DNA from 3 places in the Bacillus safensis genome. Region 2 is predicted to be linked to each of the others. Evidence: predicted binding sites of a transcription regulator. Region 2 holds the regulator's gene; each other region holds the start of a gene.
What was found. Region 2 encodes Rex, which represses fermentation and respiration genes when NADH is low (regulators of the CRP and FNR family bind a similar motif). Its sites were predicted from a motif close to TTGTGAAATATTTCACAA; they were not measured.
Positions count from the first base shown of each region.

Region 1: a site for Rex is predicted at 1,456-1,473, ahead of AAYR28_RS01640 (L-lactate dehydrogenase). Genes of this name have one in related genera too.
Region 3: a site for Rex is predicted at 1,406-1,423, ahead of AAYR28_RS17855 (cytochrome ubiquinol oxidase subunit I). Genes of this name have one in related genera too.

Region 1 covers NZ_CP154909.1:299,634-302,916, reverse strand. The annotation lists gene AAYR28_RS01645 (L-lactate permease) at 1-425, opposite strand, end outside; gene AAYR28_RS01640 (L-lactate dehydrogenase) at 469-1,416, opposite strand; gene AAYR28_RS01635 (YfcC family protein) at 1,634-3,064, opposite strand; gene AAYR28_RS01630 (M20 peptidase aminoacylase family protein) at 3,218-3,283, shown strand, end outside.
Region 2 covers NZ_CP154909.1:578,978-582,260, forward strand. The annotation lists gene AAYR28_RS02870 (ABC-F family ATP-binding cassette domain-containing protein) at 1-409, opposite strand, end outside; gene moaC (cyclic pyranopterin monophosphate synthase MoaC) at 548-1,039, shown strand; gene AAYR28_RS02880 (redox-sensing transcriptional repressor Rex) at 1,055-1,708, shown strand; gene AAYR28_RS02885 (twin-arginine translocase TatA/TatE family subunit) at 1,736-1,915, shown strand; gene tatC (twin-arginine translocase subunit TatC) at 1,922-2,680, shown strand; gene AAYR28_RS02895 (NUDIX hydrolase) at 2,719-3,283, opposite strand, start outside.
Region 3 covers NZ_CP154909.1:3,465,604-3,468,886, reverse strand. The annotation lists gene AAYR28_RS17865 (FecCD family ABC transporter permease) at 1-49, shown strand, start outside; gene isdG (heme oxygenase) at 57-1,172, shown strand; gene AAYR28_RS17855 (cytochrome ubiquinol oxidase subunit I) at 1,494-2,909, shown strand; gene cydB (cytochrome d ubiquinol oxidase subunit II) at 2,896-3,283, shown strand, end outside.

The DNA of each region.
Region 1 (3,283 bases), 280 kb from region 2:
GCGGCACTGATCGCAATCGGTACACCAAAACCAGCAGCTCCCTCTAAAAATGCGTTAAAGCTAAAACCAATTAATAAGAGCTGAAGACGTTGATCTTGAGAGATTCCTGCAATACTAGAACGAATGACATCGAACTTACCAGATTTCACGGCAATTTTATAGAGCCATACCGCCATGATGACGATATATCCAATCGGCCACAGCCCATTAGATATACCGAGCAGCACAGCAGATAATGCTTTTTCAACTGGCATATGAAAGAAGAAAACAGCTGTTACAAAACTGACGATTAAGGTAAAACAAGCGGCTAAAACACCTTTTAGCTTAAAAACGGTTAATGCAAGAAGGAAAAACAAGATTGGGAGCATTGCCACCAATGCACTGACGAATTCATTACCAAACGGATCATATATTTGCTGCCACATAGTGATTCATCCTTTTCTGCTCAGATAGGTTGCTTTTGATTGATTAAAAATGAGGAGCCAAAATCTCTTTCAACACATTCACACTGTGTGCAAATTTTTCTTTCTCCGTGTCGTTCAATGCAAGCTCCATTACTTCTGTTGCGCCATTTCGATTCACAAGGGCAGGTACACCAATGTAGACATCTTCTGCTCCGTACTCTCCATCTAAGTAAGTGCTGACAGTTAAAATGCTGTTTTCATTGTGCAGGATCGCTCTTGTAATGCGGGCTAAACTCATTGCTACACCGTAATAAGTGGCGCCTTTTTTCTCAATGATTTGGTAAGCGGCATGACGGACATTTTCCATGATTTCATCTAAGTCTTCTTGTTTGTATTGATCATTTCTCTTCATTAATTCTGTAATCGGCACACTTCCAATATTTGCATGACTCCAAACAGCAAGCTCTGTATCTCCATGCTCGCCAATGATGTACGCATGCACGTTGTGTGCCGCTGCGTCAAAGTACTCACTGAGCATGTATCTAAATCTTGCCGTATCAAGCGTCGTACCACTGCCAATCACTCGTTCTTTTGGAAGACCACTGAATTTCCAAGTCGCATATGTCAAAATATCGACTGGGTTTGTGGCCACTAAGAAAATACCGTCGAATCCACTTTTCATCACGTTTTCTACAATGCCTTTAAATATATTTAAATTTTTCTCAACAAGGTCAAGTCTTGTTTCACCTGGCTTTTGGTTTGCACCAGCACAGATACAGACGATATCTGCATCCTTACAATCCTCATAATCTCCATACCATGTATTCACAGGATGCGGCGCAAATGCTTTTCCGTGGTTTAAATCCATCACGTCACCCATTGCTTTGTCTTGATTCAAATCGATGACAACCAATTCATCTGTGATTGCTTGATTTATTAATGTAAAGGCATAACTGCTGCCGACGAAACCTGCTCCAATAAGGGCTACTTTGTTTACTTTTTCGTTTGTCATTTATCTCATCCTCCTGAGTAAAACTAGGCTGTTTTTCTTATGTGAAGTATTTCACATTCTTATTGTGCAACATTTCACAAACTTTTGCAAGGGGGCTGCTCAAAAAAAATATGTAGCGAATTTGTGAACACATTTATTGTGCTTTCAAAGCGCCCGCTCCATACATATTTCCACAAGAAAAAAGCTGCCAAACGCTCGTCGGCAGCTTCCTACATATTTAATAAGGTCCCCAGTTGATCATGACCCCGATACAAATAAATACAAGACCGATGACAAACCAAATGAGGGCAAGCGGCACCATAAAACGCAGCCACTTTACATAAGGAATACCACTTGCAGCAAGCACAGCCATCAACACACCGGAAGTCGGATTGATACAGTTGACCACCCCTTCACCAAGCATTACCGCTTCTACAGCGACCTGTCTTGTGATGCCCATTAAATCAGCGAGCGGCGCAAGAATTGGGATAAAGACAACGGCTTCTCCTGATCCTGATGAAATCAAAAAGTGAAGAAGCGCACTCGCAATATACATCCCGATCGCACCAGCGATGGGACTAAAGCCTGTCAGCATACTCGCCAAGCCATTGACCACTGTATCAAGCAGCTTCCCGTTTTCTAAAATGACCGAAATACAGCGTGCCATCCCAACAATAAGTGCGCCGTATACAAGGCTTTGGCACCCGATAATAAACGTTTTCGCAATATCATTGGCAGCTAATCCGCCGAGCAGTCCAGCGACGATAGCCATAAAAATGAACACACCCGCCATTTCCTTATCGGTCCAGCCAAGCTGAAGTGCGCCATATAAGAAACCTCCAAGTGACAATCCGCACACCGCTAAAATCAGCTTATGTCTGCCAGTAAATGCAGGCTTGTCCACAGATTCCGCATCGGCTCCGCCAAGCCCCTTAGCAGGAAACCATTGATCGCCAAGAATGCTTCCCTTTTCTTTATTCTTCAGACGTCTTGTATATAAATAGATGTACACAATACTAGAAATAAGAAAACAAAGATAAATAATGACACGCAGGCCGATGCCGGAAAAGATCGGCAGCTCTGCAATTGTTTGTGATAAACCTAATGGAGATGGAGATAAAATCGTTGCGTTAAACCCTGCATAACAGCCGATGTATATGACAGCGGCTCCTGCTACAGCATCCCATTTCAAGGATCGTGCCACAATGATGCCGATTGGAATAAACCCAATGACAGAATTCACGACAATTCCGGTCGTTCCAAGGACTGAAAATAATCCCCCAACAATACAAATAAACAATAATTGCTTCGTTTGAAACCGGCTGATGACATGGTGAATCATCCCGTTAATAGCACCTGTCTTCTCCAAAATGGCAATGGTTCCGCCCGTAAATAGAATCAGAAAAATAATAGAAGAGGACCCTACCATTCCTTCTTGTATCGCTGTGAAAAAGCCAACTGGACTCACTGGTGATTGATCAATACGGTGATAGCTGCCAGGAACGGCTGTTGTGATCTCCCCAGATGTCTTTCGGTCAAACTCACCCGCTGGTACAAAATACGTTGCTATTGTACAAATCAGTGCAATCATAAATAAGAGAACATACGCATCCGGCATTTGAAGTTTTCGTTTTTGTTTCTCTGGTGCTGATACTGTCGCTGTTTTCATGTGTCAAAACCCCTTTGTCCCGATCGGAATTTCACTTAATTTTCAGAATAATCAAATGATGTGTTATATTATAAACACTGTTGATATTTAAGATCAATATTATTTCACTAAAATAATGTTTTGACAGATTATCTGTCAGCAAGGAGGCTTCTCATGACAACTTTGACAAACGAAATGAAACAAACCGTGACAGACATCTTTGAACACTTGCATGCCCAT
Region 2 (3,283 bases):
GATAGCCGCCTTGATCTTTAAATTCCTGCTGCAGCCTGTCATAGGTTTTCATCAAGACATCCAGCTCAGAACCTGTGGAAGAAGCCATTTTCTCCTCAATGGTTCTCATCTCTTGTTCCATCACTTTTAAATGATCAAAAACCGATAATAATTCGTCCTTTAACGTACGTGTAGACGTCACATCGGTATGCTGTGCTAAATAGCCGATCGATAGGTCTTTTGGTTTGATGATCTCACCTTGCTCGTAAGACATTTGACCGGCAATGATTTTCAAAAGCGTGGATTTGCCTGCGCCGTTACGACCTACAATGGCAATGCGATCCCTTGCTTTGACTTCCAATTTTATATTCGTTAAAACGGTATCAGCGCCAAACGATTTGGACAGCTGATTCACTTGTAGAATCATCATGTAACTTCACCTCTGCTATAATATGTTAAGTGTAGCTTATCAGCAGTAAACCGGCAAATGTTACATACAATCGCCATATTCAAATGAAAGACAGATAGGAAAAAATAGTGTATCATTTGAGTGAGGGAGCGTTGAAAGATGAGTCAATTTAGCCACTTTAACGAACAGGGAAGAGCAAAGATGGTCGACATTAGTGACAAATCGTCTACAGTGAGAACCGCCGTTGCTGTTTCAAGTGTTCGTATGATAAAAGAAGTGTTTCATAAAATAGAGCAACGTGAAATTGGAAAAGGGGATGTGCTGTCTGTTGCACAGGTTGCTGGCATCATGGCAGCAAAGCAAACATCTACCATCATTCCAATGTGTCATCCGCTTGCACTAAAAGGCGTGGATATCTCCTTTCATTGGGAGGAAGACGGAAATGCGCACATCCTGAACATACAAGTGCAGGTAAAAACAAAAGGAAGTACGGGTGTGGAGATGGAAGCGCTCACTTCTGCTTCAGTATGTGCACTGACCGTTTACGACATGTGCAAAGCGATTGATAAAGGCATGATCATCGGTCCTACCTATCTAATTGAAAAGACAGGCGGGAAAAACGGTGATTTTCACAGAGCATCTGATATTTAAGTTGGAGGACCTTATATGAATATAGATCAGTCAAAAATTCCACAAGCGACAGCCAAACGTTTGCCGCTATACTACCGTTTTTTAAAAAATCTGCATGCATCAGGAAAACAAAGGGTGTCATCAGCAGAGCTTAGTGATGCAGTCAAAGTGGATTCTGCTACCATTCGCCGAGATTTTTCGTACTTTGGTGCACTTGGGAAGAAAGGGTACGGCTATAATGTCGATTATCTCTTGACCTTCTTCAGAAAGACCCTTGACCAAGATGAAATGACCAATGTCATGCTCATCGGTGTCGGGAATTTAGGGACTGCCTTTTTACACTATAATTTCATAAAAAATAATAATACAAAAATTTCAATGGCTTTTGACGTCAATGAGAGTAAAATAGGAAGTGAGATAGGCGGCGTGCCTGTCTATGATTTGGATAAGCTTGAAGAGCATGTTCAAGAGGTAGGAGATATCCCTGTTGCGATTTTGACAGTACCTGCCGTAGCAGCTCAATCCATTACAGATCGTTTGATTGCCCTTGGCATCAAAGGAATCCTTAACTTTACGCCGGCTCGATTGAATGTGCCGGAACACATTCGAATTCATCATATAGATTTGGCGGTTGAACTTCAGTCTCTTGTGTATTTCTTAAAGCATTACTCTGTTACGCAGGAGGACTGACGAAAAGGGGTAAAGGGGGTGGAGCAAATGGGTCCGATCGGTCCTGGGAGTTTGATTCTGATTGCGATTGTAGCGCTCATTATTTTTGGGCCGAAAAAGCTTCCTGAATTAGGAAGAGCAGCAGGAGATACATTACGTGAATTCAAAAATGCCACAAAAGGCTTAGCTGATGATCAGGAAGAAAAAAAGAAAAAAGAAGATCAGTAGAATAGGATGAGCTTCATGAATGTCAAAGATATGCCGCTTATGGAGCATATTGTGGAACTGCGAAAACGTTTAGTGATCATTGCGATGTTTTTTGTCGCCTTTATGGTGGCTGGTTTTTTTCTCGCTAAGCCGGTCATTGTGTATTTACAAAATACCGATGAAGCGGCAACACTTACGCTGAACGCATTTAAGCTTACAGATCCACTGTACGTGTTTATGCAGTTCGCATTTGTCATTGCTTTGGTTTTGACGTGTCCCGTTATTTTATATCAGCTGTGGGCGTTTGTGAGTCCAGGCTTATATGAGAAAGAAAGAAAGGTGACACTTGCTTACATTCCGATTGCACTGCTTTTATTTTTGAGCGGTGTGGCTTTCTCTTATTTTATTTTGTTTCCGTTTGTCGTCGACTTTATGATGCGAATGTCGAATGATTTAAATGTAGAGCAAGTCATTGGGATTCATGAGTATTTTACATTTCTGATGCAGTTAACACTTCCATTTGGCTTTTTGTTTCAGATGCCCGTCGTGTTGATGTTTCTCACAAGACTTGGCATCATCACACCGATGTTTTTATCAAAAATACGGAAGTATGCCTATTTTGTCCTCCTTGTCATTGCCGCACTCATTACACCGCCAGAGCTTGTTTCTCACCTCATGGTCACCTTGCCAATGCTCGTTTTATATGAAGTGAGCATTATCATTTCAAGAGTGACCTACCGCAAAATGCAGCAAACAGAGGAGAAAGAAAGTCATTATGTCTCATAAAAAAGCATCATGATCCAATGAGGATCACGATGCTTTTTCTATTGTGAAAGAAATTGATTGATCGCATGAAAGAGGTGCTCATAATAGGCGTGCTCATGCTGGACAAAATCATGAACACCCACTTCGATGCTTTCTTCACGTCGTTCTTCGTTTGCATCAACTTGAAAGCCCTCGATTCGAATTCTTTCACAAGTTCCTGTCAACAGCTGCTGTGCATCAAGCAGCTTGGCTCTGTACAGACCAGCGACTTCTTCTTTCTGTAGATAAACTTCCATGTACTTTTCTTGATACATATAAAGGTACACATGGCAGAACTCACGGTCGATAAACGGAGGCATATGGATTTCATCCTGTATGACACCTGCAAAGGTGAGGTCCTCAAAATGGATGGAAAGACCAAGCTCTTCTTCTACCTCTCTTAAGCCACCAGAAGGCTGTTCATCTGCGAGAAGATGGCCCGCTGCGGTGATATCAAACAGAGAAGGAAAATCCTTTTTTGCGGGACTTCTTAGCTGAAAATAGAGATATACGGTGCCATGCTCTTTTTTAAGAAGCCAGAAATGAAATGTTTCATGCCAAAGACCTTGGGCGTGGACATCTGAA
Region 3 (3,283 bases), 810 kb from region 2:
CGGTGCACCTTTCTTCCTCTATTTATTAAAAAAGAAAGGGAGGGGTTAAGTTGGATGTGATTGCGATGGATGACGTGAGCCTCAGTCAAGGAGGCTTTCGGCTGTCTTCTATTTCAGCAGCTGTGCCTAAAGGAAGTGTAACAGGCATTATTGGACCAAATGGTTCAGGGAAGTCGACGTTTATTAAAGCAGCCGCACGTCTTACGTCGATTGAAAGCGGCATGATTTATATTCACGATATACCGCAAAAAGAAATGACAGCACAGGAGATTGCACAGGAAATCGCCGTTCTGATGCAGACGAGAACGGCGATCCCATCGATGACAGTACGTGAGCTGGTCGCACTTGGACGCAGTCCGCATCGTTCGATCTGGAAAAAGAGCTCGAAGACAGATCAGGAAGCGGTAGAGTGGGCGCTTGATGTGACAAATAGCCGCGTGAATGAAAACAGGATGCTGCATACATTGTCAGGCGGAGAAAGGCAAAAGGCGTATATTGCAATGGCACTGGCTCAGAAGACAGAGACGATTATTCTGGATGAGCCTACCACTTACTTAGATATTGCGCACCAGCTTGATTTACTAGAGCTGCTCAAACAGCTGAATGAAACACATGGAATCACCATTTTAATGGTACTTCATGACCTGCAGCAGGCAGCAAAATATTGTGACCGCCTGATTGCGATGAAGCGTGGTCAGGTTTACCAAATAGGGACACCAAAGGAAGTATTAACAGAAAACTTTTTCAAAGAGGTATTTGGGATTCAGGCAGAGGTTCACCTAGATGGAGAGCATCCGCTCATTATCCCAATCGCTTCGATCCAACAACAAAAGGGAGATGAACCAAACATGATCATTGTAAACAACCAGGTTAGAGTAGAAAAAGGCAGTGCAGACCACCTTGTTAAGCGTTTTAACAAGCAGGGACAAGTAGAATTCATGGAAGGATTTTTAGGCATGGAAGTCTGGGTCACGCAGCAGACAACTGATTACGATGAGGTGACCATTCATACCCGCTGGAATCGAAAAGAAGACTTTGTGAACTGGACAAAATCTCAGGCATTTGGAGATGCACACGCTCACGGAAAAGCGAAACCTGAAGGCCTATTAAAAAACAAAATTACGTACTATGAAGTCCAAGTGACAAGACCTGCTTTACAGAAAAAAGCCTAAAAAGAAAAACAGCGCTGCGGCCCACATGCAGCGCTGTTTTTTTGCGATTTTTTATTTTCCGTCACATATTTTTGACAAAGTATTCAAACAACTGACACAATACCATCCAATTTTTAGGTAAAATTTACTTTATTTTTGAAGCGTATGGGTGTAAAGTACAGGTATAAATAACTAACCGAATGAAAATCAAGAGTAAAATTTCACCTAGCGAACCATTTCAAATGGACTTTTATTTGTGAAACATTGAACAAATGGTGAATATTTTGTGAAGTGGTGAGCATGAATCGTTCGGCATGTGAAAGTAAGGGAGGATGTAAGGCTGTGAGTGAGCTGTTTTTAGCAAGATTTCAATTTGCTTCAACGACATTATTTCATTTTATTTTTGTTCCTATGTCAATAGGTTTGGTGTTTATCGTCGCATTGATGCAGACCCTTTATGTCGTCAAGAAAAAAGACATCTATAAAAAGATGGCGAAGTTTTGGGGTCACCTGTTCTTACTTAACTTTGCAGTAGGTGTGGTAACAGGGATTCTGCAGGAATTCCAGTTTGGGATGAACTGGTCAGATTATTCAAGGTTTGTCGGTGATGTCTTTGGTGCACCGCTTGCCATTGAAGCACTTTTGGCCTTTTTCCTTGAATCTACATTTATTGGACTTTGGATATTCGGCTGGGATCGTCTGCCGAAGAAGATTCATTTATTGTGCATTTGGCTTGTTTCCCTTGGTACGATCTTTTCGGCATTTTGGATTTTACTCGCTAACTCATTTATGCAGGAGCCAGTTGGATTTGCCATTAAAAATGGCCGTGCAGAAATGAATGATTTTGGCGCTCTTGTGACGAACCCGCAGCTTTGGGTTGAGTTTCCGCACGTTCTATTTGGTGCACTGGCAACAGGAGCTTTCTTTATTGCAGGAGTTAGTGCCTATAAAATGATCAAAAAACAAGAAATCGCCTTTTTCAAAAAATCATTCCAGATTGCGATGGTCCTCGCTTTAATTTCTGGCTTAGGTGTAGCGTTTTCTGGACATGATCAAGCGAAGCACTTAATGAAATCACAGCCAATGAAGATGGCAGCAAGTGAAGCCCTTTGGAAGGATAGTGGAGATCCAGCAGCTTGGACACTATTTGCCAACATTGACACAAATAAAAAAGAAAACTCTGCGGAGATCAATATTCCGTTTGCTTTAAGTTATTTGGCGTATCAGAAGTTCAGTGGAGATGTTCCAGGCATGCTGACACTTCAAAAAGAATATGAAGCCAAGTTTGGTCCTGGAGACTACATTCCGCCAGTGAAAACAACATTCTGGAGCTTTAGAATCATGGTCGGTGCCGGAATGCTGATGATTTTTGCTAGTATGATTGGCTTATATTTGAGCTTTAGAAAGAAACTAGAAACGAACAAATGGTTTTTACGCTTCATGGTAGGGATGATCGCGTTCCCGTTTATTGCGAACTCAGCCGGCTGGATCATGACTGAAATTGGGCGTCAGCCGTGGACTGTCTTTGGTATGATGACGACAGCTCAATCGATTTCACCGAACGTATCGTATGGCATGCTGTTATTCTCAGTCATTAGCTTTACGGTGATGTATCTGATTCTTGCCATTTTGCTTGCCTACTTATTCATTCGAGAAATTAAAAAAGGTGCACATTCTGAAGAGGATACAGATCAAAAGGATGAAACGGACCTGTCTACAGATCCATTTGATGGAGGCGCATATCATGGTATATCTTAACGAGATTTGGTTTATTCTTGTCGCAGTATTGTTTGTTGGATTTTTCTTCTTAGAAGGATTTGATTTTGGTGTCGGGATGTCCATGCAGCTGCTTGGAAAGGACGCGCACGAGCGCCGAATTTTAATCAATACGATTGGTCCTTTCTGGGATGCGAATGAGGTCTGGCTGATTACAGCTGGCGGCGCTATTTTCGCTGCATTTCCTCACTGGTATGCCACGATGTTCAGCGGATACTATATTCCGTTTGCGGTGCTCCTCTTAGCGCTCATTGGGCGCGGAGTCGCCTTTGAATTCCGAGGGAAGGTTGAGAAAGCCTCTTGGATTAAGGCGTGGGACTGGGTGATCTTCTTTGGCAGTCTGCTTCCGCCGTTTT